Regions from separate parts of the Streptomyces sp. NPDC021020 genome, predicted to be linked through region 4. Evidence: riboswitches for the same ligand, from Rfam matches in the RefSeq annotation. Region 4 holds a riboswitch; each other region holds the start of a gene.
What was found. A riboswitch is a leader RNA that binds a small molecule or an ion and turns the genes downstream of it on or off. The one in region 4 is predicted to bind cyclic di-AMP.
Positions count from the first base shown of each region.

Region 1: it holds a riboswitch for cyclic di-AMP, as region 4 does, so the genes downstream of both, ACH4SL_RS01605 (M23 family metallopeptidase) here and ACH4SL_RS28230 (C40 family peptidase) in region 4, are expected to answer to the same signal.
Region 2: it holds a riboswitch for cyclic di-AMP, as region 4 does, so the genes downstream of both, ACH4SL_RS25875 (peptidoglycan DD-metalloendopeptidase family protein) here and ACH4SL_RS28230 (C40 family peptidase) in region 4, are expected to answer to the same signal.
Region 3: it holds a riboswitch for cyclic di-AMP, as region 4 does, so the genes downstream of both, ACH4SL_RS16980 (NlpC/P60 family protein) here and ACH4SL_RS28230 (C40 family peptidase) in region 4, are expected to answer to the same signal.

Region 1 is NZ_JBIRQQ010000001.1:351,397-359,019, reverse strand. Features, by position in the region: gene ACH4SL_RS01615 (XRE family transcriptional regulator) at 1-321, shown strand, start outside; gene ACH4SL_RS01610 (MBL fold metallo-hydrolase) at 318-1,409, shown strand; gene ACH4SL_RS01605 (M23 family metallopeptidase) at 1,714-2,949, opposite strand; cyclic di-AMP (ydaO/yuaA leader) riboswitch at 2,997-3,159, opposite strand; gene ACH4SL_RS01600 (N-acetylmuramoyl-L-alanine amidase) at 3,563-4,207, shown strand; gene ACH4SL_RS01595 (DUF4240 domain-containing protein) at 4,287-4,979, opposite strand; gene ACH4SL_RS01590 (hypothetical protein) at 6,443-7,623, shown strand, end outside.
Region 2 is NZ_JBIRQQ010000008.1:473,986-481,608, forward strand. Features, by position in the region: gene ACH4SL_RS25855 (hypothetical protein) at 1-909, opposite strand, end outside; gene ACH4SL_RS25860 (hypothetical protein) at 1,017-1,211, opposite strand; gene ACH4SL_RS25865 (uridine kinase) at 1,447-2,088, shown strand; gene ACH4SL_RS25870 (GNAT family N-acetyltransferase) at 2,151-3,167, shown strand; cyclic di-AMP (ydaO/yuaA leader) riboswitch at 3,550-3,739, shown strand; gene ACH4SL_RS25875 (peptidoglycan DD-metalloendopeptidase family protein) at 3,743-4,609, shown strand; gene ACH4SL_RS25880 (AAA family ATPase) at 4,694-7,623, opposite strand, start outside.
Region 3 is NZ_JBIRQQ010000005.1:385,507-393,129, reverse strand. Features, by position in the region: gene pcrA (DNA helicase PcrA) at 1-1,973, opposite strand, end outside; gene ACH4SL_RS16985 (NlpC/P60 family protein) at 2,172-3,302, shown strand; cyclic di-AMP (ydaO/yuaA leader) riboswitch at 3,467-3,624, shown strand; gene ACH4SL_RS16980 (NlpC/P60 family protein) at 3,631-4,671, shown strand; gene ACH4SL_RS16975 (NlpC/P60 family protein) at 5,014-6,114, shown strand; gene ACH4SL_RS16970 (hypothetical protein) at 6,168-6,788, opposite strand; gene ACH4SL_RS16965 (RHS repeat-associated core domain-containing protein) at 6,817-7,623, opposite strand, start outside.
Region 4 is NZ_JBIRQQ010000010.1:78,394-86,016, reverse strand. Features, by position in the region: gene ACH4SL_RS28260 (adenosylmethionine--8-amino-7-oxononanoate transaminase) at 1-1,279, opposite strand, end outside; gene bioB (biotin synthase BioB) at 1,272-2,456, opposite strand; gene ACH4SL_RS28250 (aminotransferase class I/II-fold pyridoxal phosphate-dependent enzyme) at 2,649-3,827, shown strand; gene ACH4SL_RS28245 (DUF397 domain-containing protein) at 3,851-4,102, opposite strand; gene ACH4SL_RS28240 (helix-turn-helix domain-containing protein) at 4,099-4,992, opposite strand; gene ACH4SL_RS28235 (ATP-binding protein) at 5,272-5,703, shown strand; gene ACH4SL_RS28230 (C40 family peptidase) at 5,722-6,207, opposite strand; cyclic di-AMP (ydaO/yuaA leader) riboswitch at 6,211-6,383, opposite strand; gene ACH4SL_RS28225 (hypothetical protein) at 6,723-7,037, opposite strand; gene ACH4SL_RS28220 (ATP-dependent Clp protease proteolytic subunit) at 7,043-7,623, opposite strand, start outside.

The DNA.
Region 1 (7,623 bases), on a different contig from region 4:
CGCGACCCGGTCGTCGCCCCCTTCCTGGAGGCGCCGACCGGCGAGTACATCGGGCCGCGGGCGGAGAGCGCGCTGCCGCTGGTGCACGCCGAGCTGGGGCCGGGGTGGGTGACGCTGTGCACGGCGGGGCCGTTCGGGGTGCCGGGCGGGCGGCTGATGTTCGTCCTCTTCGACCAGGGGGAGGAGCCGCGGCACGGCCCGTCCCTCACGGCGCCCGCCACCGCGCCCGTCGACCCGGAGGGCCTCGCGGACGGCGGACGCCGGCTCATCACCGCCGATACGGCGAAAAGCCCTGCTGGGCCGCACAATTGGGCCCTATGAGCTTCCCTCTTCCGCATGCGCTGCGGTCGCTGACACCCCACGTCCACGCCTGGCTCCCGGACGGCCACGCGACGTGGGGCATGGCCAACTGCGTCGTGGTCACCGGGCGGGGCGCGGGCCCGGGCCCCGGCACCGCGCTGCTGGTCGACACCCCGTACACCGCCGGAATGACCCGGCAATTGCAACGGCTCATCGCAGGGCTCGGCAATGGCCACGCCGACGACAACGAAGGCGGCGGCCCGGTGGTCCGCACCGTCGTGAACACCCACGGCAACGGCGACCACTCGTACGGCAACGCGCTCTTCCCGGGCGCCGACGTCATCGCCACCGACGCCAACGGCGAGCACCTGTGCGCGGAGCCGGAACCGGCCGTGCTGGCCGGGCTGGTGGCGGCCGCCGACCCGGCCACGCCCATGGGGGCGTACATGCGGCGGCATTTCGCGCGCTACGGCGACTTCGGCGGGGTCACGCCCCTGCACCCGAACCGCACCTTCAGCGGCGAGCTCGACCTGGACGTCGACGGGGTCGCGGTGCGGCTCGTCGAGGTCGGGCCGGCGCACACCGCGGGCGACCTGATCGTGCACCTGCCGCAGGAGGGCGTGGTGTGCGCGGGGGACGTCGTCTTCAACGAGGACCACCCGGTGCACTGGGCGGGGCCGCTGGAGTCGGTGCACGCCGCGTGCGAGCGCATCCTGGAGTGCGACCCGCGGGTCGTCGTGCCGGGGCACGGGCCGGTGATGACGCCCGCGGATGTGCGGCGCTACGCCGACTACCTGCTGGACCTGCGGGAGGTCATCCACCGCGGGCACACGGCGGGGCGCCCGCTGCCCGTCCTCGCCGCGGATCTGGTCGCGGCGGACCCCTACCCGCAGTGGGGGCTGGGCGAACGGATGGCGATCCTGGCGGCCGTCGAATACCGCGCCCTGGACGGTGCGACGGACCGGGCCGACCTCGTCGCCCTGGTCGGCCTCGCGGCCGGCTTCGCGGCGGGGGCGGACGCGCCGGACGGCAACGGGCCGGAGAAGGCGGAGGCCCCTCAAGGCGCGGCGGCGGACGGTACGGCGGCCGCGGGCGGCGCCGGGAGCTGACCTGCCGGCCGGGCGGGAGGGGGCCGGGGGCTGGAGATGCCGACGGCCCCGGCGTCGGGGGGGGTGAACGCCGGGGCCGCGGCGGCTCCTGGGGGCCTGCGAGCGGGCGCAGGGCCCTTGCCGTGACCGTACTCCTGCGGTGTTTCCTTCGCACGTCTGCGGTGTGCGTGTCCGGTGAATCCGCCGATACCGGGGACAGACCGTGTGCCCGACCCCCGATACCTGCAAGCCTATGCCTGTCGCCTAGCTTATGCGCAGATATCCGTACGTGCGTGCGTTTCGGCGTGGCGTTTCGCGCCGGATCTCAGACGGCGACGTCGTGGCCGTGCAGCCACGGCACCGGGTCGACCGGTGCGCCGCCGCCGGGGCGTACTTCCAGGTGCAGGTGCGGGCCCGGTACATTGCCGGTCGCACCGACCCGGCCGATCGTGTCGCCGGTGGTGACGCGGCCGTCCGTGGCGACCATCGTCGACAGGTGGCAATACCAGAGCTCGGTGCCGTCGTCGAGCCGCAGCACCACCCGGTAGCCGTACGAGCCCGCCCAGCCGGCCGAGGTGACCGTACCGGTGTGGACGGCGTGGACCGGGGTGCCGGTGGGGGCGGCGAAGTCCTGGCCGGTGTGCATGGCCCACATGTTGCCGGACTCGCCGAAGGCGTTGGTGAGCGTGTACGAGGCGACCGGCTTGACGTAGGAGGCGGCGAGCTGCGCCAGCCGCTCCGCCTCGGCCTGCGCGGCGGCCTCGGCGGCGGCCTTGGCCTTCGCCTCGGCCTCGGCCTTGGCGGCGGCGGCCTGCTCGCGCACCTTGCGGGCCGCGGCTTCCTTGGCCGCCTTCTCCGCGGCGATCCGCTCCGCGGCCTCGCGGGCGCGGCGCTCGGCGTCCGCGCGCTGCTGGGTGACCTGGGCGATGATGCGGCTGCACAGCGCCTCGCCGGGGTCGGCGGTCTCCGCGCCGGGCTCGGCGCACGGGGCGTCCTGGGCCTCGGTGGTGGGCGGGGCGGCGGGGGCCGCGGTCGCCGCCCGGGTGACGGCGGCGGGGTCGTACGACGGGGTGCCGACCGCGACGTCCGGCAACGGGACGGCGGGGGCCGCGGCGGGAGCTGCCGGCGCGACCGGCAGGTCAGGAGCCGCCACCGGCGCGGCGGCGGCGGGCGGTTCGGCCGCGGCGGCCACGCCGCCCGTGCCGACCGCGGCCATCGCCGCCATGCCGAGCACGGCCGATCCGACGCTGGCCGCGCTGCTCAGGCCGCCGGCCAGACCCGGGAGCCCGCCGCGCTGCCGGGGCAGGCGCGGCTGGCTGCGTGGGCCGTCGCCCGGGAGGCCGTCGGCGTCGGGCCGGGGGGAGCCGGCCGGCGCGGGGGCCTCGGGGGCGGGGACTGCGGCGGGTGCCGGGAGCGGGGCGGCGGAGCCGGGGAAGCCCTGGGAGCCGGGGGCTTGGGGGGCGGCGGGGGTGCCGGGTGCCGCGGGGAAATAGCCGGGGCCGTCGGGCGAGAAGCGCTCGCCGGGCTCTCCGAAGTGCCATTGCCCGGTCGGTTCTGCCACCGGGGTCGGAGCGTAGGCAGGCTGGTTGGACGCCACGGGGGCGCACTCCTTTCCTTCCTTCTCGCCTACCGGGTTAGCTGACGGGTTCGGAGCAGGAAGGTCTCCTACGGACGGCCTGACGGCCCCCCGATTCACCCCATTGGACCCCTTCCGTGGTGACGGAAGGGCGGGTCCCCGGTTCCCGCGGACGGGATTCGGCAAGCGCACGGTGCCGCCTGTCGGCGGCAGTGACGACCGCGCTGCGTTATCGAACGTTAATAGAGCCGGACGGGTTTTCCAAGCCGAATCGAAGAGTTGGGGGTGGGAAGCAATCGGGCAGGGTATCCGTAGAAGGGAGGAAGCGGACACGCGGCGTGGCCGGGCAGTGATGCGAGTGTTCGCCAGTTGTTACCGGAAGGGGGAGGGATGATCACGCGGGGTGAGGGGTCGGTGACCCTCGCGGCGGCGCGGGTGCGCCAGTGGTCTGAACCTGTGCCAATTCGCGAATCCCTTGGCACGCCAGGGGCGTGAGCCGCACGATGGGCAGGCCCGATGCTCTTGTCATGCACTCGTCCATGCCATGACTCCTCAGCACCATGCCGCCTCAGCACCATGACGCCTCTGGGAGCCCCCGATGCATCGCCCCAACCCTGCGGAACCCACCCGCCGTTCGCTGCTGCGCGGCGGACTCGGAATCGGCGCCGCCGCCACCGCGGGCCTGGCCGCCGACCTCTGGCCGGCCGCTTCCGCCCCGGCCGCCACCCCCGCCTCTGCCCGCGCCGCAGCCGCCGCGGTCGACTACCCGTCAGCCACCTGGGCGCCGGCCAGCACCGCCAACTACACGGCGTCCAACCGGCCCTCCAGCTACCCGATCCAGATGGTGGTCATCCACGTCACCCAGGAGACCTTCGCCGACACGATCTCCCTCTTCCAGGACCCGGCGCACGCGGCCGCCGCCCACTACGTGGTCCGGTCCGCCGACGGGGCGATCGACCAGTGCGTCCGCGAGCACGACATCGCCTGGCACGCGGGCAACTGGGACTACAACACCCGCAGCATCGGCATCGAGCACGAGGGCTGGGTCGACCAGCCGTCGTACTTCACGACCGCGATGTACCACTCCTCGGCAGCGCTGACGGCGGCGATCTGCGACAAGTACGGCATACCCAAGGACCGCGCCCACATCATCGGCCACGTCCAGGTGCCCGGCACCGACCACACCGACCCGGGCCCCAACTGGGACTGGGTGCGCTACATCCGGCTCGTCAACGGGGTCTGAGCCGGGCCGGGCCGCGCGGCAGCCGGGCCCCGACCGCCCGCCGCAGGCGCCGACCGGCCGGTACGGGGCCCGGCGCCCGCTACGGAGCGGACCGGTCGGTGGCGCCGCCGCGCGGGAAGGGCTCGTCGAGGGGGAAGAGGACGCTCAGCCGCGGCAGCCGCCGGGCCGCTTCCTCCTCGTCGAGGGCCGACCAGCGGCGCCCGGAGGGGTCGGGGCTGTCCGCCGGTACGGGCGGGGCGCCGGTCCCCCGGCCGCCGCAGCCGGCACCGTAGGGAGCGGGCCAGTGGCGGCGGGCGCCGCGGGCGCCGCGGACGGCGGCGTAGAAGGCGTCGCCGAAGTCCTCGCAGGGTCCGGTGACCAGCTCGTACGCGGCCAGGCCGACCGTGTCGAGGGCGGGCCACGCGGGCCGGTCGGCGGCGGGCCAGGCGGCGCGGGGGCGACCGGACAGCCGCAGCACCTCGGGGGCGTAGGCCAGGACGTCCGGGTCGTTCACCGCGGCCTCGAAGACCGCGCGGCCGAGGCCCATCATCCAGTGCTGGAAGGAGCGGAAGGTGTCGTCGGAACACCAGCCACCGAAGATCCGGTCGGCGGCGGCCCACAGATCCCAGGTGAGGGCCAGGTCGGTCAGCTCGTCGAGCCAGGCCTGGAAGGCCACGATCTCGTCACCGGTGCGCCGCGCGAGGCTGTCGCGCAGTCCGGCGTCACGCTTGTCACTGCCCAAGCCGTGCCGCCGGGAGTCCTCCAGGAGGGCCCAGAAGGAGTCGGTGTTCATGGGGACTGACTATGCCAGGGGCTTCTGACGACTCCAATTCGCTTGTCGGGAACGGAAGTTGAGCCCGCACGCTGGACGGGCGGCTGTGACCTGCGGGCCGCGCGGGATTCCGGATCCCGGGCAGCCACGGGCGCTCCCGCGGCTCGCGCCGCCCTGCGGCCCGGCAGCGCCAGGCCCCGCGCCGGGCAGCGCGTCGCCGTCGCCCGCGCCCCGCCCCGCACCCCGTGACCGTACGGGCGGACCGTCGTCCACAGGCTGTGGACGGACGGGTCGCGACCTGGTCGGCGGCGCTGGTGCCGCCGGTACGGGGCCGGGGCGGGACGGAGGGTCAGGCTCTCCAGAGCCAGGCGAAGACGGCGGCGCACGTGCCCATGGTGACCAGGATGGCGATCAACCGGACCGTCAGTTCCGGCGACTCAATGGCACGCTGCACCGTTCGCCACAAGCCATTCGTAATCATGGCTCACCTCCTGCTACGGCAGGTGTCCCGCGCTGTAGTGGCAGGTCACCCGCCTTACTCACAACGGTGATGCCCCACCAGCCCCAGCGCCCACGCCACCCCGCGCGATTCACCCGACTGGCGGAACGTGATCCACCGTTCGGCGGTACGCTCCGACCGCCCCGACCACGCGCCGGCGCCCGCAGCGCCCGCCGGTACGACTGGTCCGCGCCCCACCGCGCCGCCCGTCCCCGCCCCGCGCACCGGGCCCGCAGCGGCGCTGCCGCCGGTCACCGCGCCCGCCCGCCCCGCCGCGACCCGCGGCAGCCGGCCCCCGGGGCCGGCAACCGGCCCAAGACCCAGGCCTTTACCACCCCGCACCTCGCACCGTAAAGCGCCGCCGCAAAACACACAAACGAGCCGCACATCATTCCCGCCGCGCGCGCCCGGCGTGCGCGGAGGTCCCCTTCTGCAGTCTTTGCATCAGCGGTCGGAAATCGTCACGGAGGACACCGCCGACCGCCCCTTTCCGAAAGCAACCGGCGCATTGCATTCAACGCCCCTCTCCTTCAGCTCGTCCGGGTGACCTGCACGTCTCTCCCTGCCCTACCGTGTTCGCACGCGGGCCGACGACCGCGTCCGTGCGCGTCGAGAGGAAATGGGGACACCGATGCTCCGGCTGCTGCGTTCCCTTTCCACGCCTCCGGCGCGGAGGGCGGTCAGCAGACCTCGCAGGTTTGCCATCGGCGCGGGAGCAGTCCTTTCGGCGGCGCTGCTCGCGACGGCGGCCGGTTCCACCGCACCGGTCACGGCCCACGTCGGCGGAGACGGCGCAGGCGCGCTGCCCCCGCCCGGCGACACGCTCGGCTGGACCGCCGCCCACGAGACCACCACCACCGGCGGACAGCCGCCGACGGGACCCGGGAGGGGGACGGTCCGGGGCTGCCCTCGCAGGAATGCGCTTCCCCGTCCCTCGGCGATCCCGGACGAAGGTGAACGCGCGTTCCGAGGAGATACCCCCGGAGTGGCACCCGGCCCCGCCCCCGCCTCCGCACGAAGTGTGCTGTGCCCCGCCGGTCACACCAGGGGTGCGTGGGGACATCTCCCGGGCGGAACCCGGGGAAGAGCCGCGCGGCCGGCCTCCACCGGCCCCGGGGACACCGGCGGCGACGGCTTCACGCCGCTCCTCTTCCACGCGCCCTCCGGCGACGTCGAGGCCTGGAGCATCTCCCACCACACCGGCCCCGCCGACCCGCTCGTGGTCTGCAACGACCTCTCCTCCGGCCGGCCCTGTACGGGCGGCCCCTGGCCGCGCCCGCTCAACACCACCGCGGGCCCGCTCGGCAGTGGCAGTACGGGTGACGTCTTCGCCACCCTCACCCCGCAGTACGTGCGGGACCCACACCGCGCCGGAGTCGTCTACTACCCCGCGGTCGCGGCCGGTTCGGTCGGCGCCGGATGCCTCGACCTCGGCGCCCGCGCCAACTGCGGCTACGTCGCACTGGAGTCGTCCACCGGCTCGCCGAGCGCCGCCAACAGTCTGGCGGGCCTCGTCACGACCGGCGACGGCAAGGCGTACGGCGTGGCCAGCACCGGCGAGGTGCTGTGCTTCGACACGGCGTCCCGGAGCCCCTGCACCGGGCAGCCGTTCGCCGCGATCGTGCCGCCCAACCACGATGCGCCCGGGGCGACTTACTCGCCCTACCAGGGCGGGGCGACCGTCGCCGGCGGCCGCCTCTACGCCTCCTCCTCGCCGCAGAACGGCAGCACGCCCACCTCGCTGGGCTGTTACGACCCGGCGACCGGCGCGGTCTGCGCGGGCTGGACCACCCCGCACCCCGCCGTGTCCGACCCGAACGCCTCCGCCTACAACGCCTTCGTCTCCTACGACACCGCAGGCGCACCCAACGGCGTCTGCACCACGGCCTCTTCGGGCAGCTCGCCGACCACCGGCTGCTTCACACTCGACGGCGGCACGCTCGCGCCGCCCGCCACCGGACTCGGGCAACTCCCCGCCGGAGCGCTCGTCTTCACTCCCGAGGTCGTCAACGCGGGCGGTGACAAACGCAGTTACTTCGCCGAGCTGGGCGGGGCGCCGCCCGGCACCACCACCTGCTACAGCTGGACGCACGCCGCACCCTGCGCCGGCTTCCCGGCCGTCAACGGCGGCGTCACCCGCGACTACGGCTACGCGTACGACACCAC
Region 2 (7,623 bases), on a different contig from region 4:
CACCACGACGACGTCGCCGCCGGTCAGCGCCTGGAGCGCGACGCAGCGCAGCAGGCCGGTGGTGCCGGTGCCGGGCTGGCCGAGGGCGAGCAGATGCGGCTCGGTGGAGCGGGCGCCGGTGCGCCACAGCACGGGCGGCGCGTCGCGCGGTTCCGTGCCGTCGCCGCCGGTGACCGGCAGCGTGCGGTCCACCGCGTCCGGGTCGGTGAAGCCGAGCACCGTCTCGCCGGGCGCGGTGACGAAGCGCTGCACGGCGATGTCGGTGGCCAGCGGCGGCAGGGCGGTGAGGACGAGGCGGTTGTCCTCCTCGTTCCAGTCGAAGCGGTATTCGCGGCCGCGCCCCGCCTTGGCGTGCAGCAGCTGCTCGACGCGGGTGCGCGCGTCGGGCTCGCCGTCCGTGAAGTACGCCGGGTAGCGCAGTTCGAGCCGGACGAGTCGGCCGTCCTCGAAGTCGTAGGAGCCGAAGGCCTTCTCCCAGCCTCCGTCGTACGTGTAGAGCGGCGCGGGGTCGGCGGGGTCGGAGAGGTACGGCACCAGGGCGTCGTACAGCGCGCGCAGCCGGGCGGTCTCGGCCTCGCCGGGGCCCGCGGGGGTGCGGGCGGCGCGGTCGCGGCCCATCCAGGCGGCGGAGGCGAGCACGGCGGCCAGGGCGAGCAGCGGCCCGTACGGCATCATCACCACGACCACGACGCCCCCGGCGGCGAGCAGCAGCGCGGGGCCGCGGCGGTCCTTGGGGGTGCGGGCCCACCAGGTGCCCGCCCAGGCGGCCTGGCGGCGCATGCCGCGGCCGATGGTGATGACCGGATGCAGGACGTCCGAGGCGCCGTCGGCGGCGGTGCGCGCCAGGTCGCGGCCGCGGGCGAGCGCGGGACGGCTGGTCAGGATGCTGGGCAGGGGGCGCCTGGACACGGCTTGCTCCATGGGTGGCGGGGGAGTGCTGGGGTGCGGCGGGGGAGGGACCGCGAGCGACCCGGGAGCGGGCGCGCTCCCGGGTCCTGGGGGTGACGTCGGCAGCCCTAGATCTTGATCCCGCCCAGCAGGCTGGCCAGGCTCGCGCCGCCCGCCGTGATGCTCGGGGCGATGGCGGTGCTCGCGAGGTAGAAGCCGAAGAGCGCGCTGACGATGCCGTGGGACATCTTCAGACCGTCCTTGCGGAAGAACAGGAAGACGATGATGCCGAGCAGGACGACACCGGACATGGACAGGATCATGGGCTTTCTCCTGGGTGAGGGGGACGGTCACCATGAGTTCCTCCAGGGTCACAAAAAGTCATGGATCCCGCTCGGCGGCAGATGGGTGATTTGTAGAGAATTTCGCCCATCAGGGTGGGTTGGTCCCCGCCGGGGCGCGCGCGTGGCGCTCGTACGGCCCCGCGGCCGTCCCGCCCGATCGGGTGACGGCGGGCCCTCGCGTCCGCTCCGTGGGCGGCTCCGGCAGGATGGGCGCGTGCAGTTCACGCCGATCAGCCGGCCCCGGCTCGCCGCGGCCCTCGCCGAGAAGATCGCCGGGCAGGACCCGCCCGCGGGGCCGTGGTGGCGGGTCGCCGTGGACGGCGCGCCCGCCGCCGGCACCGCGGACCTCGCCGACGACCTCGCCGCCGCGCTGCCGCCGCTCGGCCACCGGGTGCTGCGGGTACGCGCCGCGGACTTCTGGCGGCCCGCGTCGCTGCGGCTGGAGTACGGGCACGAGGACGCCGACGCGTACTACCAGCTGTGGCTGGACACCGGCGCCCTGCGCCGGGAGGTGCTGGACCCGCTCGGCCCCGGCGGCAGCGGGCGCGCCCTGCCGTCGCTGCGCGACCCCGGCACCGACCGTTCCACCCGGGCGGACTACGTCGAGCTGCCGCCCGGCGGGGTCCTGGTGCTGGACGGCCCGCTGCTGCTCGGGCAGGGCCTGCCATTGGACCTGACGGTGCATCTGCGGCTGTCGCCGGCCGCGCTCGCCCGCCGTACGGAGGAGGCGGCGCGCTGGACGCTGCCCGCCTTCGCGCGCTACGCCGACGAGGTGCTGCCGGAGGAGACCGCCGACGTCACCGTGCGCGCCGACGACCCGCGGCATCCCGCGTGGACGGGCGGGGAGCCGGCATGAGCGTCGTGACCAGGCTCCGCCTTGCCCTCGGCGGTCGCGCCCCGCTAGCGTCCACGACCACCATGACTGTCGCCACCGCGCCGCTGACTCCCGAGCACATACCCCTGGCCGTGCAGCGTTACGACCGCTGGTTCGCCCGTGCCCGGCGCCCGCCCTCGCAGCGGTCCTGGCTGGCCGACGGACCCGTGCGCGGCGAGGACCTGCTCGGCCGGCTGCACACGGTGCCCGGCCTGGAGGCCTGCCGCGCGCTCGACGGCGACGGCAACATGATCGGCTACCTCGCCGCCCAGCCCGTCACGCTCGCCCCCGACGACCCCGCGGGCCTGCGCACCCACCCCCACTCCGCGCTCGTCCCGTACGGCGGCCACGCGCTGCCCGGCGGGCGGGAGACCGAGGTGCTGCGCTCGCTCTACGCCCGGATCGCCGAGCGGCTGGTCGCCGACCGGCGGCTGGTGCACTACGTGCAGGTGCCCGCGGGCGAGGTGGCCACCGCGCCCTGGGTAGACCTCGGCTTCGGCCGCGAGCTGGTGCACGGGCTGATGGCGGTCAAGGCCCGCGGCCGGCAGCCGCGCGGGGTGGAGGGCCTGGGCATCCGGCGTGCCGGGCCCGGCGACCTGCCGCAGATAGGGCGGATGGCCGCCGAGTCCTCCCGGCGGCAGCGCGGCACCGCGGTCTTCCAGCCGCAGCCCGAGGCCGCGCTCGCCGCGCACCGGCTGCGCTACGCCGACGCGCTCGCCGACCCGCGCTGCGGCGCCTGGATCGCCTCCCGGCGCGGCGAGGAGATCGCGATGGTCGTCATCGTCCCCGCCGCTCCGGATCCGGTGATACCCGAGTCGTGCGTCGAGCTGGCCGAGGCGTACGTGGAGCCGTCGGCGCGCGGTGAGGGCATCAGCCGGGTGCTGCTGGCCACCGCGCTGGCCTGGGCGTACGACAACGGACACCGCTACATGTCGGCCCGCTGGCACTCCTCCTCGCCGCTGGCGGCGGGCCACTGGCCCGCGGTCGGCTTCCGGCCGGTCGCCTACCGGCTCAGCAGGACGCTGGACGCGCGGATCGGCGGGGCGCCGGGGACGTTCTGACCCCCCATCGGCGACTAAAGGTGCGAAAGTTGCATAAGCCTGCATATCGGACATTTCACGGTGATGTGGATCACGCCGGGCGAATCGTGTGTCCGGTGTCACCCGCCGAACACGGTCCGCTCCCGGCCCGCGCACCCGCTGTTCCCGCCGCGGGTCGAATGTTGCGGTGGGTACGCGGCCGGTCCGCGGACGGTGACGGGCGCGGGTACGTACCGGATCGTACGGGTGGCGCGCTGTGACCGCCGGTAAGGGTGGAATGGGGCGGCATGCCGGGTTTGCTTGCCCGGCGCTCGCGAGGTCGTTTAGCTTCGCCGTTACCGCGGGCCGGACGTCCGCGACAGCCGCCGGGCGGAACGCCGAATCCTGCCGCCGCCCGGGCGCAGCACCATCCGAGCTGCAAAGGGCAGGAGCGGGGGACCCAAGGTAAGCCGCCGTCCGGGACGTCTCCCGGCCGGCTCGGGGTGAAGCCGTGCCGTACACCCGCGCACCTGACCGGAGCGCGCACCGCGGCCGCGGCCGGGCATCTCCAGCCCGAACCCGACAGCTCACCTCGCAGGCGTAGGAGAGGAATCCCCATGCCCGCACAGGGTCAGCACCGCAAGCCCCGCTCGCTCAACCGCCTCACCCGCGTCTGCATCGTGGCCGGTACGGGCGCCGCTGCCGTGGCGATCCCGCTCGTCGGCGTCGCCCAGTCCGCGTCCGCCGCCGAGCCCGCCAAGGCCCCGGCCGCGGCGACCGCCACGGCGCACGACTACACCGTGGTCCGCGGCGACACGCTCGCGAAGATCGCCACCACGCACCACGTCAAGGGCGGCTGGAAGGCGCTCTACGACGCCAACAAGAAGGCCATCGGCGCCAACCCGTCGCTGATACGCCCCGGCCTGCACATCACGCTGGACACCACCCCGGCCGCCGCGCCCGCCGCGAAGGCGCCCGCGGTGAAGGCACCGGCCGCGAAGGCCCCCGCCAAGAAGGCCGCCCCGGTGAAGAAGGCCGCTCCGGCCGCCCCCGCCGCCGCCGCGAAGAAGGCCGACACCGGCTGGACCAAGCCGGTCGGCGACGCCGCCATCGGCACCGGCTACAAGACCGGCGGCAGCATGTGGTCCTCCGGCCACCACACCGGCGTCGACTTCCTCGTCTGGAGCGGCACCCCGGTCCACTCGGTGGCCGCCGGCACCGTCGTCCACGCGGGCGCGGACGGCGCCTACGGCAACGACGTGATCATCAAGCACGCGGACGGCAAGTACACCCTGTACGGCCACCTGACGCGCCCGGTGGTCTCGGTCGGCCAGACCGTCACCGAGGGCCAGGAGATCGGCATCTCCGGCGCCACCGGCAACGTCACCGGCCCGCACCTGCACTTCGAGGTGCGCACCACGCCGGACTACGGCTCCGACATCGACCCGGTCGCCTACCTGGCGTCGCACGGCGTCACCGTCTGAGCCACCGCCCGAGCGGCACGACCCCCGGTGCCCGTCCGGTCCTCGCGACCGGGCGGGCACCCGCGTGTCTCCCCCCCCCCCGTGTCACGCCTGCCCGAACAGCCCGGCCAGCTCGCCCCGGGAGGCCACACCGAGCTTCGGGTACGCCTTGTACAGGTGGTAGCCGACGGTCCGCGGGCTCAGGAACAGCCGGGCCGCGATGTCCTTGTTCGACAGGCCCTCCGCCGCCAGCCGGACGATCTGCGATTCCTGCGGTGTGAGCCCCGCCTCCGCGTCCACCGGCGCCGCCTCCCGGCCGGCCTCCGGCAGTGTCCCGCCCGCCGCGCCCAGCTCGCCGCGCGCCCGCTCCGCCCACGGGGCCGCGCCGAGCCGCTCGAAGACGTCCAGTGCGGTGCGCAGCCTGACCCGGGCCTCGTTCTTGCGGCGCGCCCGGCGCAGCCACTCCCCGTACAGCAGGCCGGTGCGGGCCGACTCCATCGCCCGCCGGTGCGGGTCGTGCGCGTCGAGCGCGGCGAGGTAGTACGCCTCCGCGTCCGCCTCCGGCGCGCGCAGCGCCCGGCAGCGCGCCACCAGCGCCGCCGCCCAGCTCTGCCCGGACCGCGCCGCCCACTCCTCGAACCGCGCGAAGGACGCGTCCGCGCGCTCCGGCACCCCGAGCCGCACCGCCGCCTCCACCAGGTCCGGCACGCTGCGGGTGGCCGATATGTGGTGCCGCACCGACTCCTCGCCGAGCAGCGCCAGCTGCTCCAGCGCCGCCTGCGCCCGGCCGCGGCCCAGCTCCAGCAGCCCCTGCGACCAGTACGCCCACGGGGCGCCCGGCGCCATCGCCGTGCCCGAGCCGCCCGCGAGCGCCGCGTCCACCCGGCGGCGGCACTCGTCCTGGTCGCCGCGCATCGCCGCGACGTACGCGAGCGCGCTGCTGAGCTGGCTCACCCACTGCCGCTGCCCGGTGTCCGCCGCGATCCGCAGCGCCTCCCGGGCGGTCGCCGCCGCGTCGTCGAAACGCGCGTCGAAGATCTCCGCCTCGGCCCGGAAGAACAGCACCGTCGTGAGGCGCCCGACCCCGCCGCTCTCCCGGCCCTCCGCCGCGAGCACCGTGGTCAGCTCGTGCGCCTGCACGTCCTGGCCGAGCGTCAGGCCCACCCCGCACAGCATCACCAGATGCCCGGGATCGACCCGCCCGCCGTGCGCCGCCCGCGCCGCGGCCGCCGCCGCGCCGAGGTCCGGCGGTACGCGCCCGGCCGAGCCCGGCCCCAGTGCGGCGACCAGGAAGGCGGCGACGGGCAGCACGGGCGCGTCCGGCGGCAGCCCCAGCGCGTCCAGCCGCGCGAGGGTGTCGGTGACCACGTCGCCGCCCAGATACCACGCGGTGTGCGTGGCCTGCACGAGCATCCGCGCCGCGCGCTGCGGATCCCCCTCGGCGGCCAGCGCCGCCCCCTCGGTCAGCAGCCGGTGCGCACCGGGGAAGTCCCCCTCCAGGAAGTCCGCGAGCCCCCGCACGTGCAACGTCCGCGCGACGGCGAGCTGTTCGGCTCCGCCTGAGGGGAAGGCACCCTCGGGCCTGCCGCCCGGCCCGGCGGCACGCGGGGCCAGGGCACTCCCGGGCGCGCTGCCCGAGGCGGCGTGCGGGCCGCCGTCCGGGCCGCTGCCGTGCGGGCGCTGTACGGGTGCGGCTGCCTCCCCCGGGCCGCCGGTCCCGGCGCCGCCGCCCGGGCCGCTGCCGTGCGGGCGCCGTACGGGTGCGGCTGCCTCTCCCAGGCCGTCGGTCCCTGGGGCGCCGTCCGGGCCGCTGCCGTACGGGTGCTGCTCCGATGCGGATGGCTCCTGCGGGCTGCGGGCGTCCGCGTCGGTCCCGGCGCCGCCGCCCGGGCCGGCGCCGTGTAGGTGCCGTGCAGGTGCGGGTGCCTCTCCCCGGCCGTCGGTCTCCGGGGCGCCGTACGGGCCCTGCACCGGTGCCGCTTCCTCCCGTGGGGCGGCGGCCGTGGCGGTCAGGCGTGTCGCCAGGCGGGCGGCCTCGTCGGCGAAGGCGCGGGCGCGGGGGATCTCGCCCGCTTCGGAGGCGGATTCCGCGGCGAGGAGCAGGCGGCGCAGGCGGGCCGGCGGGTCGGTGCTCAGCCGGGCCGCGCGGTCGTACGCGGCCGCGGCCGCGGTGTGGCCGCTGCGTTCGCGCGCGCGGCCCGCGGTGCGTTCCAGCGCGGCGGCCGCCGCCTCGTCGGGGCCGGTCGCGGCGGCCGCGAGGTGCCAGGCGCGGTGGTCGGCGTCGCGCTCGGGGTCGGCCGCGGCGGCCAGCGCGCGGTGCGCGGCCAGCCGCTCGGGCAGGGAGGCCCGCTGGTGGATCGCGGCCCGCACGAGCGGATGCCGGAAGCGCAGCAGCGTGCCGTCCACCGTGACGAGCCCGGCGTCCTGCGCGGGCGGGAGGTCCGGGACACCCGCGCCCAGCTCGCCCGCCGCCCGCAGGACCGTACCCAGCTCGCCGGTGTGGTCGGCGGCGGCCACCAGCAGCAGCGTCTGGGTGGCCCGCGGCAGATGGCTGACCCGGCCGTGGAAGGCCAGCTGCAGGCGGCTGGTCAGCGGCAGCGCGCCCGGCCCGGCCACCGCGCTCCCGGCGTCCCGCAGTCCCGCCGGGAGCTCCAGCAGCGCCAGCGGATTGCCCTGCGCCTCCGCCAGCACCCGGCGGCGCAGCCCCTCCGCCATCGGGTCCTCCCGGCCCGAGGGCCCGGAGCGCTCGGCGAGCAGCGCCAGCGCCGCCGCCTCGTCCAGCGGCGCGGGGCGCAGCTCGGGCAGGCCCGGCGCGGGGAAGGCACCCTCGCCGTCGCGCGCCGCGAAGACCATGGCGACGCCCTCCGCGTCCAGCCGCCGCGCCGCGAAGAGCAGCGCGTCGGCGGACGCCCGGTCCAGCCACTGGGCGTCGTCCACGACGCACAGCAGCGGCCCGTCGCCCGCGTGCTCCGACAGCAGCGACAGCACCGCCAGGCCGACGAACATCGGTTCGACGGGGCCCGGTTCGACACCGC
Region 3 (7,623 bases), on a different contig from region 4:
TCCTTGACCTGGCCCAGCGCCCGCATGTGCGGGAAGACGCCGTCCTCCATGCCGGTGAGGAAGACGACCGGGAATTCCAGGCCCTTGGCGGTGTGCAGCGTCATGAGGGTGATGACGCCGCCGGACTCGTCGTCGTCCGGGATCTGGTCGGAGTCGGCGACGAGGGCGACGCGCTCCAGGAACTCCGCCAGCGAGCCGGGCTCCTCCTCGCCGCGCTCCTGCTCGAACTCCAGGGCGACCGCGGCCAGCTCCTGGAGGTTCTCCACCCGGGTCTCGTCCTGCGGGTCGGTGGAGGCCTGCAGTTCGGCGAGATAGCCCGTGCGCTCCAGCACCGCCTCCAGGACGACGGCGGGGCCCGCGCCGGACTCGACGACGGTGCGCAGCTCGTCCATCAGCGTCGTGAAGCGCTTGACGGCGTTGGACGAGCGCGCCGCCATGCCGTACGCCTCGTCGACCCGGCGCAGCGCGGCGGCGAAGGAGATCTTCTCGCGGGCCGCGAGCGCCTCGACCATCGCCTCGGCGCGCTCGCCGATGCCGCGCTTGGGCACGTTGAGGATCCGCCGCAGCGGGACGCCGTCCTCGGGGTTGGCCAGCACGCGTAGGTACGCAAGGACGTCACGGACCTCGCGCCGCTCGTAGAAGCGCACGCCGCCGACGACCTTGTAGGGCAGGCCGACGCGGATGAAGACCTCTTCGAAGACACGGGACTGCGCGTTGGTGCGGTAGAAGACGGCGACGTCGCCGGGGCGGGCGTCGCCGGCGTCGGTGAGGCGGTCTATCTCGTCGGCGACGAACTGCGCTTCGTCGTGCTCCTGGTCGGCGGTGTAGCCGGTGATGACGGGGCCGTCGCCGGCCTCCGTCCACAGGTTCTTGGCGCGGCGGCCGGCGTTGCGCTCGATGACGGCGTTCGCGGCCGACAGGATCGTCTGGGTGGAACGGTAGTTCTGCTCCAGCAGGATCGTGCGGGCCTGCGGGTAGTCCTCCTCGAACTGGAGGATGTTGCGGATCGTCGCGCCGCGGAAGGCGTAGATCGACTGGTCCGCGTCACCGACGACGCACAGCTCCCCCGCCTCCTCGCCCGTCCCGACCAGCTCGCGCACCAGCGTGTACTGCGCGTGGTTGGTGTCCTGGTACTCGTCGACGAGGACGTGCCGGAAGCGCCGCCGGTAGTGGTCGGCGACGTCGGGGAATGCCTGGAGCAGGTTGACCGTCGTCATGATGATGTCGTCGAAGTCGAGCGCGTTGGCCTCGCGCAGCCGCGCCTGGTAGAGCGCGTACGCCTCCGCGAGCTTCTTCTCAAAACCGTTCTCGGCCTGCCCGGCGAAGGTCTCCTCGTCGACCAGTTCGTTCTTGAGGTTCGAGATCTTCGCGCTGAAGGACTTCGGCGGGAATTGCTTCGGGTCCAGGTCCAGGTCGCGGCAGACGAGGGCCATCAGGCGCTTGGAGTCGGCCGCGTCGTAGATGGAGAAGGACGACGTGAAGCCGAGCACCTTGGACTCGCGGCGCAGGATGCGCACGCACGCGCTGTGGAAGGTGGACACCCACATCGCCTTGGCGCGCGGGCCGACCAGCTCCTCCACCCGCTCCTTCATCTCGCCCGCGGCCTTGTTGGTGAAGGTGATCGCGAGGATCTCGCCGGGGTGGACGTGCCGCGCGGCGAGCAGGTGGGCGATGCGGTGGGTGAGCACCCGGGTCTTGCCGGAGCCCGCGCCGGCGACGATGAGCAGCGGCCCGCCGGCGTGCTCGACGGCGGCGCGCTGCTGCTCGTTGAGCCCTTCGAGGAGTTGCGCGGGGTCGGTGGCGGGGCGCGGGGCGCCGTTGCGGTAGTACGCGTCGCGCTCGCCGGCCGGGGCGCCGCCGCCGGATTCCAGGTCCTCCGGGGGCGGCGGGGCGTCCGGGTCGGCGGGCTCGGGGGCCACGTGCAGACCGGACTGGAGGCCGGCGAGGAAGTCGTCGTCAAAGAGGCTGCTCATCGCCTCCCGAGTCTAGAGGCCCGTACTGACAGCGACGTCCGGTTCGGCCCCTTTCCCCGTAGCGCGCGAATCACACTCGGTGAGAATCAGAATTGATTACGAAAAGGTATCGGGGCCAACCGGACACCGGCCTTCCCCTCGCTGCGGCACTTGGTTACGGTGCCGCACCAGGCAGCGTCCGAAAGGAGTCCGTCGGGCATGGCGACACACCGCAAGTCCCGCACCGCGATACTCAGCAGCCCGGGGCCGCGTACGGCCGTGGGGCTGACGACCGCCGCGCTGGCCACGATGACCATCTTCGCGGAGGCGGCGAGCGCCGCGCCCGAGGCCCCGTCGCCGCAGCCCTCGATCGCCGAGGTGAAGGCGAAGGTGGACGCCCTCCAGCACGACGCGGAGGTGGCCACCGAGAACTACAACGGGATCAAGGAAGCCACCAGCCAGCAGAACACCAAGGTCAACACGCTGCTGACGCAGGCCGCCCAGAAGACGCAGACGCTGAACGAGTCCCGCCGGCAGCTGGGCATCTACGCCGCCGCGCAGTACCGCAGCGGCGGCGACGACTCCACCGCCACCTACCTGCTCGCCGCCAGCCCGCAGGACCTGCTGGACCAGCGGCACCTGACCGACCTGTTCGGCAAGCGGCAGAAGGCCGCCGTCGAGGACTTCCGGGTGCAGCAGGCCGACGCGACCCAGAAGCGCATCCAGGCCGCGCAGGCCCTCCAGACGCTCACCGCGAAGCAGGCGCAGCTCAAGACCGCCAAGGCCGATGTCGCGAAGAAGCTGGGCGCCGCGCAGCAGCTCCTCAACAGCCTGACCGCGCAGGAGAAGGCGCGGCTCGCGGCCCTGGAGAAGAAGCAGGAGGAGGAGGCGGCGCGCAAGGCCGCCGCGATCGCGAAGCAGGAGCAGGCGAAGAAGGACGCGGCGGCCAAGCAGGCCCAGCAGGCCGGCTCCACCACCTCGACCTCCTCCGCCGCGAACAGCTCGCTCGCCGACAAGGCCATCGCGTTCGCCCGCGCCCAGATCGGCGAGCCGTACGTGTGGGGCGCGACCGGCCCCGGCTCGTGGGACTGCTCGGGCCTGACGCAGGCGGCGTACAAGGCGGCGGGCGTGACGCTGCCGCGTACCACCGGCGAGCAGGTCAACGTCGGCACCCGGGTGTCGCAGTCCGACATGGAGCCGGGCGACCTGGTCTTCTTCTACAGCGACCACAGCCACGTCGGCATCTACATCGGCGGCGGGAACATGATCCACGCGCCGCACACCGGCACCGTCGTGAAGATCGCGCCGATCACCGAGATGCCCATCTACGGCGTGGTCCGCCCGTACTGACCGACGTCGGGGAACGTTGACCGGCGTCATGGCGCACGGTCACGAACCGTAAGATCACAAAGCGATTTCGGTCACGTTCCGATCCAAACTTCCCAGACCCGGGAGAGTTTGGCTACGGTAGCCCGCTAGGCGATACGTTCTCCGCCGGTGACCGCACCGGCAGCGTCTCACCTCCGCTCAATCCGGCCCAGGCCGGAACCGGGGACCCACCAAGCACAGTTGGGGTGAATCGGACACGGTGCCGCGAGGCGCCGGACCGTAGGGCCAACCTTCCCGGCCCGAACCCGTCAGCTAACCCGGTCGGCGGTTCACGGAAGGAGTCGCCTTCGTGGCGTCGCACCGCAAGCCGCGTCAGAGCCTGCTGGCCGTCACCGCCCCGCGCGCGGCGGTCGGGGTCACGGCCGCGGCTCTTGCCTCCGTCACCCTGCTCAGCGAGAGCGCCAGTGCCACGCCCGCCAAACCGAAGCCCACCATCGCCGAGGTCAAGCAGCAGATCGACACCCTCAACGAGCAGGCCGAGGTGGCGACGGAGGCCTACAACCAGGCGGTGGAGAACACCAAGACGCAGCGCGACAAGACCAACACGCTGCTGGGCGAGGTCGCCCGGAAGACCGAGCAGATGAACGCCACCCGGCAGCTGCTGGGCCAGTTCGCGAGCGCGCAGTACCGCGACGGCGGCATCGACCCGACCGTCCAGCTGCTGCTGTCCAGCGACCCGACCGCCTTCCTGGAGCAGTCGCACACGCTCAACCAGCTGTCGGCGAGCCAGACCGCGGCGCTGAAGAACTTCCAGATCCAGCAGGAGCAGGCCTCCATCAAGCGGGCGCAGGCCACCGCGAGCCTCGCCCAGCTCACCACCGCGCAGCAGCAGCTCGCGACGCAGAAGAAGACGATGGAGACCAAGCTCGCCGCGGCGCAGAAGCTGCTCAACAGCCTCACCGCCCAGCAGCGCGCCCAGGTCGCGAACATCCACAAGGGCTCGTCGTCCAAGAGCGACTACACCTACTCCGGCCCCGCGAGCGGCCGTGCCGCCGCCGCGATCCAGTTCGCCCTCGCGCAGCGCGGCAAGCCGTACGTGCGCGGCGCGACCGGCCCCGGCTCGTACGACTGCTCCGGGCTCACCCAGGCCGCCTTCCGCGCGGCGGGCGTGACCCTCGGGCGCACCACTCAGGACCAGATCCACGACGGGGTGGCCGTCTCGAAGGCCGATCTGCGGCCCGGCGACCTGGTCTTCTTCTACTCCGGCAACTCGCATGTCGGCATCTACCTCGGCAACGGCCAGATCGTGCACGCCCCGCACACCGGCGCGGTCGTCGAGGTCGCCCCGATGAGCTGGATGCCCTTCTCCCAGGCGCGCCGGGTCGCCTGACCCCGGCGCCCGCGCGGCCTCTCCTCCGCAGCCTGACCGCGCCCCTGCCCGTACGTCGGTCGTACGGATCCGGGGCATCCGGTCAGGCTGCGGGCATATGCGGGCGGGTCACCCGTCGAACGGCGGTCGAAAGCGCGCAGAGGTGACCGGATGAGGCCAATCCCGGTCAACGCGCCCCTTTCCCGCCCCCGGCGGGTCTAGCGTCGCTCCTCAGGTGGCCGACACCCCACTGCCGTCCCGGCTCGTGGACGGCACTCGGCCACCCCCGCCGAAGGCCCGGCGGCGCCCTGACCCCCCGTGCAGGCGCCGCCGGGCCGTTCCCTGGAAGGAGTGACGGCCGCGATGGCCTCACACAGTCCCGCCGGCAGTCCCACCGGCCCCGCCGCGCACCGCAGGCGCCCTCCTTTAGCCGGCGGTCCCTCCGCGGCCACCAAACGGGTCGGTGTCACCCTGGCCCTCGCCTCGGCCGCCTCCGTGACCCTGCTCGGCGAGGCCGCGCACGCCGAGCCACAGCTCACCCCCGACCAGGTACGCGCCCAGGTCGCGACGCTCTACCAGCAGGCGGAGCAGGCCACGCAGGAGTACGACGGCGCCACGGAGCAGGCCGACCGGGCGAACTCCGCGGTCACCGCCCTCCAGGACGAGCTGGCCCGCAAGACCGCCGCCCTCAACACCACGCGGGACGCGCTCGGCAGCCTCGCCGCCGCCCAGTACCGCACCGGCGGCATCGACCCGCTGCTGCAGCTCGCCCTCAGCTCCTCCCCGAGCACCTACCTGGAGCGCGCCGCCTTCCTCGACCAGGCCGGCACCCGCCAGTCCGTGACGCTGCGCCAACTCGCCTCCCAGCAGCGCGACATCGCGAGCACCCGCGCGCAGGCCACCGACAAGCTCGCCGCCCTGCGCACCGCGCAGGCCGCCGTCGCCGCCCACCGCCGCACCGTCACCGGCAAGCTCGCCGCCGCCCAGGCGCTGCTGGCCCGGCTGACCGCCGCCCAGCGCGCGGCCCTCGCGGCGGACGACGGCCCCCCGGCGCAGGACACCGCCCCCGCGCACGGCACCGCCCCCGCGCCGCTGCCCGCGGTCGCGGCCCCCTCGCCGCGCGCCGCCCGCGCCGTGGCGTTCGCCTACCAGGCGCTCGGCCTGCCGTACGTGTGGGGCGCGACGGGCCCGCGCGCGTACGACTGCTCCGGCCTGACGCAGGCGGCGTGGAAGGCGGCGGGTGTGTCGCTGCCGCGCACCACGTACACCCAGATCAACGCGGGCCCGCGCATCTCGCGCGACCAGCTCCAGCCCGGCGACCTGGTCTTCTTCTACTCGGGTGTGAGCCACGTCGGCATCTACATCGGCGGCGGGAAGATGATCCACGCACCGCACCCCGGCTCGACGGTGCGGATCGCGCCGATCAGCGAAATGCCTTTCGCGGGCGCGGTCCGCCCCAGCTGAACCGGGGTGCGGCCGTGACAGGTGGGCCCCGCGGCACCGCGGGGCCCACCGCGCTACACGGGCGGCCTCACCTCCGCGGGCGTCACGTACAGCCCGGGGCCCTTCGTCCCGACGGCCCGGCCGAGCGCCGGCCGCCACAGGACGACGCCGTGCTCCCGCTCCCACCGCCGGGTGCTGCGCGTCCCGACCGCGAACACCGCGAAGAGCAGCGGCAGCAGCAGCACGAGGAGCGGCACATGCAGCCGCCAGACGCCGAACAGCGCGAGCAGCACGCCGACCAGCCCCGTCACGGCGGCGTCGAGGGCGAGCCGGCGCCGGACGGCGTCCCGCCCCTCGTGGTCGCGCCGCACGGCCGGCGGCGCCTGGAGCGGTACCGCCGCCGCGTAGCCCTCGGCCAGCGAACGCCGGGTCTTCTGCCTGAGCTGCGCCCACGGCACGACGACCAGGAAGACGCCCAGCAGGACCAGCTGGCCGGTCAGGTTGAAGGTCTCCCAGTCCTGCTCCTGGCTGCCGACCGACAGTGCCACGGCGAGGCCCGCCGCGGTGCCGGCCACGCACCCGGCGGTCATCCACCGGGCGTGCGCCACCAGCGGCACCAGGAACCGCTGCCGCCCGTGCGGCAGTTCTGCCGCCGCGGCCGTCACCGGTCCACCTCCTGCGCTGTCGCCGGACATTCCGTGTTCTCCTTCGTCCTCACCGCGCTCATCCGAAGAGCCCACCGAGTTTCTTGAGTCCCTTCGCGACCCCGCCGACCCCCTTGACGACGCCGCCGGCCACCGAGGTCCCTATCTTGTTCGCCACCTTCCCGACGGGTGTCGCCGCCAGTTTGGGGGCGAATCCGATGCCGGTGAAGATGAGCAGCGCCTGCACGGAGGACTTCACACACGCGGTGCCGAATCCGTTACGGCAGTTGTAGTACGCCTGGTAGCCGTTGGCCACGATCTGGATGCCGGTGTAGACGGCGATGGCCGTCGCGCCGCACGCCGCGCCGCCCTCGGGGCCCACGATCGAGCAGAAGAGCAGCCCTCCGGCGGCCACCGCGATGGCCGCGTTGGACGCCGCGTTGAGCTTGTCCGCGACGTCGTTCTTGTGCGGCATCTTGACGGCGTCCTTGCACTGCGCCGCCGAACTGCCGCCGTCCAGGCACTTGCCGAACTGCTGGATCTGCGCCGAATACTTGCCGCCCGCGCTGTCCATCCAGTTCCGGAACGTCTTGTCGTCCAGGTTGCCGCCGCCGGTGTACCCGAGGTTCTTGCGCAGCCAGTCCTGCGTCTTGCTGTCGACGGAACTGCCGCCGCTGTTGCTGCCCTTGGTGTGGTAGGAGGCGCTGGTGGCGGTGTGGGTCGCGCCCTTGTGGCTCCGGGCGTCCTGCTCCTTCTCCTTCTGGGTGCGGTGGTCGCCGCCGTCGCCCTTGCCCTTGCTCGGGGTGTGCGGGCAGGCCGGCTCGTCGCCGAAGCCGCAGGCCAGGCCGTCGCCGGTGGGGTCGGCGAAGGTGACGGGGTTGTCCGC
Region 4 (7,623 bases):
CGTCGCCGGTCACGTAGGGCGGCATCGTGTAGACGAGGTCCCGGAAGGGCCGCAGCCACACCCCGGCGCGCACCGCGGCGCGGGTCGCCGCTGCCATGTCCACCTCGTGGTCGAGCTGCACCACGCCGATCGCCCCGAGCACCCGTACGTCGCGCACGCCGGGCAGCTCCGCGGCCGCCGCCAGGCCCTCGCGCAGGCCCGCCCCGATCCGCTCGACCTGCCCCGCCCAGTCCTGCCCGAGCAGCAGGTCGAGGGAGGCGTTCGCGACCGCGGCGGCCAGCGGGTTGCCCATGAAGGTCGGCCCGTGGGCGAGCACCGGCACCTCGCCGCGGGAGATGCCCTCGGCGACCGCGGAGGTGCACAGCGCCGCCGCCATCGTCAGGTAGCCGCCCGTCAGCGCCTTGCCGACGCACATCACGTCGGGGCTGATCCCGGCGTGCTCGGCCGCGAAGAGCTTTCCGGTGCGGCCGAAGCCGGTGGCGATCTCGTCGAGGACGAGCAGCACCCCTTGTTCGTCGCACGCCTCCCGCAGCACCCGCAGGTAGCCGGGGGAGTGGAAGGTCATGCCGCCCGCGCCCTGCACGACCGGTTCCACGACCACCGCCGCCAGCTCGTGCGCGTGCCGCGCGACCAGGGCGCGCAGCCGCTCGCAGTACGCCGGGTCGGGCTCCGCGTCGAAGCCGGGCGGCGGCTGCTCGGCGAAGACCTGCTCGGGCAGCACCCCTGACCACAGGTGGTGCATGCCACCGTCGGGGTCGCACACCGACATCGGCTGCCAGGTGTCGCCGTGGTAGCCGCCGCGCCAGGTCAGCAGCCGGCGCTTCTCCGGCCGGCCGAGCGAGCGCCAGAACTGCAGGCACATCTTGACCGCGACCTCGACCGACACCGACCCGGAGTCGGCCAGGAAGACGTGCCGCAGCGGCTCGGGCGTGATCTCCACCAGCCGCGCCGCGAGCCGCACGGCGGGCTCGTGGGTCAGGCCGCCGAACATCACATGGCTCATCCGCCCGAGCTGGTCGCGTACGGCCGCGTCCAGCACGGGGTGCCGGTAGCCGTGGATCGCCGACCACCACGACGACATGCCGTCGACCAGCTCGTCACGCCCCTGCGCGGGCGCCGCGAGCCGCAGCCGCACCCCCTCGGCCGACGCCACGACCAGCGGCTCCTGGCGGCCGGGCATCGGCCCGTACGGATGCCAGACGTGCTCGCGGTCCAGGCCGAGGAGCACCTCGGGCGACAGCGGGGCCGGGGCCGCGAACAGGGCCGCGGGCTCAGGCATTGGGCGGCAGGTCCGTTCCCGCACCCCGGCGGCGCACCGCGACCAGGTCCGTCCGCGCACCCGGCACGGGCGGTGCGGCCTCCGCCCCGCCGTGCCCGTGCCCGTGCGCGTCGGCACAGGCGGTGTCGCCGCAGCCCCCGCAGCCGCGGTCGTGGGTGCCGCACAGCCCGGCGGCGCGGTGCGCGGGCAGCGTCGTGGTGTCCGCGCCCTCCACCTCGAAGCCGGCGTCCGCGATCATGTCCAGGTCGGCCTGGCCGGCCTGGCCCTCGCTCGTCAGGTAGTCGCCCAGGAAGATCGAGTTGGCCAGGTGCAGGGCCAGCGGCTGCATCGTGCGCAGGTGCACCTCGCGCCCGCCCGCCAGCCGCACCTCCACGTCGGGGCACACGAACCGGACCATCGCCAGGATCCGCAGGCAGCGCTGCGGGGTGAGATTCCACTCCTCGGCCAGCGGGGTGCCCTCGAAGGGGATCAGGAAGTTGACCGGCACCGAGTCCGGGTCCAGCTCGCGCAGCCCGAAGACCACGTCCACCAGGTCCGCGTCGCTCTCGCCCATCCCCGCGATGAGCCCCGAGCACGCCGACAGCCCGGCCGCCTGCGCCTGCTGCACGGTGTCGACCCGGTCGGCGTACGTGTGGGTCGTGGTGATGGTCCCGTACGTGCCCTCGGAGGTGTTGAGGTTGTGGTTGTACGCGTCCGCGCCGGCCGCCTTCAGCCGGTCGGCCTGGCCGCCCGTCAGCAGGCCCAGGCACGCGCAGACCTCGACGTCCTCGTGCTGCCCCTTGATGGCCGCGATCGTCTCCGAGACCCGGTCCACGTCGCGGTCGGTCGGCCCGCGCCCGCTCGCCACCAGGCACACCCGCTTGGCGCCGCCCGCCACCCCGGCGCCCGCCGCGGCCGCGGCCTCCTCGGGCTTGATCCAGGTGTACTTGAGGATGCCGGTCTGCGAGCCCAGCCGCTGCGAGCAGTACGAGCAGTCCTCGGGGCACAGCCCGGACTTGAGGTTGACCAGGTAGTTCAGCTTCACCCGGCGGCCGAACCACGTGCGGCGCACCCGGCCCGCGGCGGCCACCACGTCGAGCAGTTCGTCGTCGGACGTCGCCAGCACGGCGAGCGCCTCGTCCCGGGTGGGCAGCTCGCGGCGCAGCCCCTTGTCCACCAGTGCGGTCAGCAGATCCATGAGGGGATACTCGCCTACCCGGCGGCCCCGAGCCAAGGACGGACCGAACAAGAGCGGTGGCCGCCGGTGTGTGCATCACCACACCCTGTGCACGATTGCGGGCCAGTACGTTGCAGGGTGAGGCCCCCGCAGCGGGCGCCGCCCCGGCCGCACCCCGCCGACCGTTCCCGAACCGCACCCCGAAGGACCGCCGTGACCAGCACACCGCCCGCCGCCGGGCACCCCGGCCCCTTCGGCTGGATCGCCGAGCAGGCCACCGCACGCTCCGCCGCCGGGCTGCGCCGCGAACTGCGCCCACGGGCCGCGGAACCGGGCCTGCTCGACCTCGCGGGCAACGACTACCTCGGCCTCAGCCTGCACCCCGAGGTCACCGCGGCGGGCGCGCAGGCGTGCGTGACGTGGGGCGCCGGGGCGACCGGCTCCCGGCTGGTCACCGGCAGCACCGCGCTGCACGCCGAACTGGAGGCGGAGCTGGCCGACTTCACCGGGTTCGAGGCCGCGCTGGTGCTCGCCTCCGGCTACGCGGCCAACCTCGCGGCGGTCACCGCGCTCACCGGGCCGGGCGCCCTCATCGTCTCCGACGCGGCCAACCACGCCTCCCTCATCGACGGCTGCCGGCTGTCCCGGGCGGCCACCGAGGTCGTCCCGCACGCCGACCCCGCCGCCGTGCGCAAGGCGCTCGCCGCGCACGCCGGGCGGGCCGTCGTCGTCAGCGACACCGTCTTCTCGGTGGACGGCGACGCGGCGCCGCTGGGCGCGCTCGCCGCCGCGGCGCGTGCGCACGGGGCCGCGCTGCTGCTGGACGACGCGCACGGGCTCGGCGTCCTCGGGCCCGGCGGGCGCGGGGCCGCGCACGCGGCGGGCCTTGCGGGCGCGCCCGACGTGGTGTGCACCGCGACACTGTCCAAGGCGCTGGGGGCGCAGGGCGGAGTGGTGCTGGGCCCCGCCGCCGTCATCGACCACCTGGTCAACACCGCGCGGACGTTCATCTTCGACACCGGGCTGGCGCCGGCCGCGGCCGGCGCCGCCCTCGCCGCGCTGCGGCTGCTGCGGCGCGAGCCCGCGCGGGCGGGCCGCGCGCTGGGCGCGGCCCGCGACTTCCACCGCCGCCTCACCGCCGCGGGGCTGGATGCGACGGCGCCGGACGCGTGCGTCGTCTCGGTCCGGGCGCCCTCGCCCGCGGCGGCGGTGGAGTGGGCCGCCGCGTGCCGCGCCGCGGGGCTCGCGGTGGGCTGCTTCCGCCCGCCGTCCGTCCCCGACGGCGTCTCCCGACTGCGGGTGACGGCCAACGCGGCGCTGTCCCCGGCCGGGATCGCGGCGGCGGCCGCCACGATCGTCGCGACCGCGCCGGCCGGGGCGATCCGTACCTGACGGGACCTGCCCGCCTCCGGGGTCTAACCGGCCTTGAGCGCCTCCGCGTTGACGGCCGCCACGAACGAGGTCCACGCACCCGGTGCGAACAGCAGGGCCGGCCCGGCGGTGTCCTTGGAGTCGCGGACCGCGACAGGGCCGGAGGGCAGACGGGCCGTCTCGACGCAGTTGTTCGCCGCCGTGCTGTGGCTGCTGCGCCGCCAGGCGACGTCCAGCGCCAGGCTGGACGGAACGTGGGCGTGCGGCTCGCGGGCCGCCGGGATTCGCGCAGTCATGCTGTCGGTGCCTCCTTAGTGCGCCGCTGCAACCGCGAGAACTCCGCCCCGATTTCCGTGATCATCGCAGCCGATTCCGCACAGGGGAGCGCGCGATCACACAATCGGGCGAACGCGGCGGTGTAAGCGGCGATGTCTTCTTTCCGATCGACACAGAGACTACCGGTCAGATGGTCGAGAACAACCACATCCAGATCTGCAATGCGCGGAAAGGAGAAGATGACGAAAGACCCCGTCACCCCTATGTGCCCGCCCGCGGCAAATGGCAGCACCTGCAGGGAAACCTGCGGGAGTTCGGCCGCGCGTGCGAGCCACCGCAGCTGACCTGCCATCACCTCCGGCCCGCCGACACCGCGGCGCAGCACCGCCTCGTCGAGCACCGCGTTCAGCTCCAGCGGCGGGTTCTGCTCCAGCAGGACAGCCTGCCGTGCGATGCGCACCTCGGCCAGCGCGGCCACCTCGCGCGGGGCGAGCTGCGGCAGTACGTCGCGGGTGAGCGCACGGGCGTACCCGGGAGTCTGGAGCAGGCCCGGCACCACCGTGGTCTCCAGCGACCTGGCCCGGGTGGCGCCCGTCTCCAGGCTGATGAAGTCGCGGTATTCGACCGGCAGGACCTCGCGGAAGTCGTGCCACCAGCCGCGCTGGTGGCCGTGTCCGGCAAGGGTGTGCAGCAGGTCGCGAACATCGCGGTCACGTACGGAGTAGGCGTCGAGCAGCAGGTTGACGTCCTCGGCGCGGACGCTGCTGTGGCCGGTCTCGATACGGCTCACCTTCGACTGGTGCCACCCCACCCGCTGGGCCGCCTCGCCGCTGGTGAACCCCGCGAGATCGCGCAACCGGCGCAGTTCCGCGCCGAGTCGGCGCCGGCGTACGGCGGGCTCTCGTTCCATGTCCTCTCGCCCTCCTCGCTGCGACGCAATCCGGCGGCCGGTTGCGTTCTGTCCTCTTCTCCCCGATACGCCAGTCTGCCGACCATGTGCGTTCTCCCGCGGCAGAGTTCACCGATTTGAGCGACAGATATATGCAGACCGCTGTGCGGCGCCCGCATTGGCGGCACGATGAGTGCATTCTGGCGCGAACCCGGCGTATGCGAGGGCGGCCCAATTCCGGCCCCGCAGCCGGGGCGTTCGCATCGGAGCCAGGTCACGGCGGGAAAGGGAAGCGTCGCCATGGCAGATCTTCAGGAAGCGTCCGTCACCCTGCCGAGCGAACCCGCCTCGGTGACGGCGGCCAGGCGGTACGTCTGCGCGCTGCTCGCCGACTGGGGACTGCCCGCGGGCGCCCCGGCCGTCGACACCGTGCGCCTGATCGTGTCCGAACTGGCCACCAACGCGGTGCTGCACACCTCGGGCCTGTCGCCGACCTTCACCGTCGACGTACGCCTGGAGCGGTCCGAGCAGCTGCACATCGGTGTCACCGACAGCCACCCGCGCTGGCCGCGCCAGGCCGCGGTGTGCCCGCAGCAGCAGGACAACGGCCGCGGGCTGGTCATCATCCGCCATCTGACCGCCGAGTCCGGCGGCAGCCTGCGGGTCACCCCGACCGGCGACGGCGGCAAGACCGTCTGGATCGTGCTGCCCTGGGCCGTCCCGGTGGGCTGAGCGCGGGCCGCGCGGCGGTCAGACCCGCCCGTACCAGACGGTGCGCGTCCAGATGTGCTCCAGGCGCACCCGGGCGCCGGTCTTCGGGGCGTGCCAGATCTTGCCGCCGCCCGCGTAGATGCCGACGTGGTAGACGGAGGACGCGGACGGTCCGCTGTGGAAGAAGACCAGGTCGCCGACGTGCCGGCCGGACGCGGAGATGTGGCGGGTGTTGCGGTACTGGGCGGCGGCGGTGCGCGGCAGCCGCTTGCCGGCCTTGCTGAAGGAGTAGAGGGTCAGGCCCGAGCAGTCGAAGCGCGAGGGCCCGGTGGCGCCCCACTGGTAGAGGGAGCCCTCCTTGGACGCCGCCACCCCGAGGGCCCGGACGCCCGTGGTGGCCGCCTCGGCCTGCTGGACGGCGCCGGGCAGCAGGGACGGTACGGCGACTGCGGCGGCGGTGAGCACGGACGCGGCCCCGAGACGGGTCAGCCGTGCGGAAGCGGAAACTGCGACAGGCGCGGTCATGCGCAACCCTTCGTCGTCGGCCTGCGAAGGATGACCTGTCGGGTTCGGGCAGGCGAAGATGCCCGGCCGCGTGCTGCGGCTTCACCCCAAGGGGCGGCCCGGGAGTACCGGGTCCGGCCCCGTCGTGCGTGGGTCCTCCGCTCCCGCCGTTGCACTCGTGTCGACCTGGCATCCGCACGCCGGCGGGACTCGGCGTCCGTGCGGACCGCCCCGCCACGGCGGCGGGGGCTTGTCGTCACCACGGATCGTGACGCACACGGCACGCCGGTACCCGGCGGGAAACGCCCGGTGTGACCCTCGTCACGCTTGGTCCGACCGGGTGGCGGCGCTGCTCCCTTCCGGTGAGCGGCGCGCCCCGGCACACCGCTGTGACCTGCGCTGTCGACCCACCGCCCGGACCGGCCCGCGCAACCGGGGCGGTCGCCCGCCGGCCCCGCGCCGCTGGGCCGACGGGATGAGGGAGGGTTCGGCCGACAAGGGGAGGCCGCGCCGCAGCGTGACGGCGCGGGCGGCCGTCACGGCGCGGGCGGCTCCGGTGCGGGCGCCACCACCGCGAGCGAGGACCGGCGCTCGCCGTCCAGCACCCGCAGCGCCCGCCCCAGCGTGGCGTGGTGGAGCTGCGTCTCGCCGCGCAGGTGCATCACCGTCAGCGCCTCGCGCAGCGCAAGCGCCCGCCCGACGAGCGCCTGCGCGGCACGCAGCGCCCCGTACGTGTCGGTGCCGCGCGACGGGTTGACGCGGCCGAGCAGGTCGACGACCTCCAGGTAGCAGTCGATCAGCTCGCCCTCGGAGCGGGTGAGCGCCGGCAGCGGCGGCGGTTCCGGGCGCACCGGCCTCACCGCGCGCCGGTGGCCGGGCCGTTGGTCTTGCGGCTGTTGGTGAGCCGGTCCGCCAGGCCGTAGTCGACGGCGGACGCGGCGTCGAAGACCTTGTCGCGCTCGATGTCCGCCCGGATCCGCTCCGGCTCCTGCCCGGTGTGGCGCACCAGCAGCGCCTCCAGCTTGTCGCGGGTGCGCAGCAGTTCGTTGGCCTGGATCTCCAGGTCCGACACGTCGCCCTGCACCACGTCGCCCATCGACGGCTGGTGGATCAGGATCCGGGCGTACGGGGTGATCATCCGCTTGCCCGGCGCCCCGGCCGCCAGCAGCACCGCCGCGGCCGACGCCGCCTGCCCGATGCAGACGGTCGCGACGTCGCACGTCACGTACTGCATCGTGTCGTAGATCGCGGTCATCGCGGAGAAGGACCCGCCCGGCGAGTTGATGTAGAGGTGGATGTCCTGGTCGGGGCTCGCGCTCTCCAGATGGATCAGCTGGGCCATCACGTCGTTGGCCGACGTGTCGTCGACCGGGGTGCCCAGGAAGACGATCCGCTCCTGGAGCAGCTTGGAGTACGGGTCCGTGGTGCGGGTGCCGC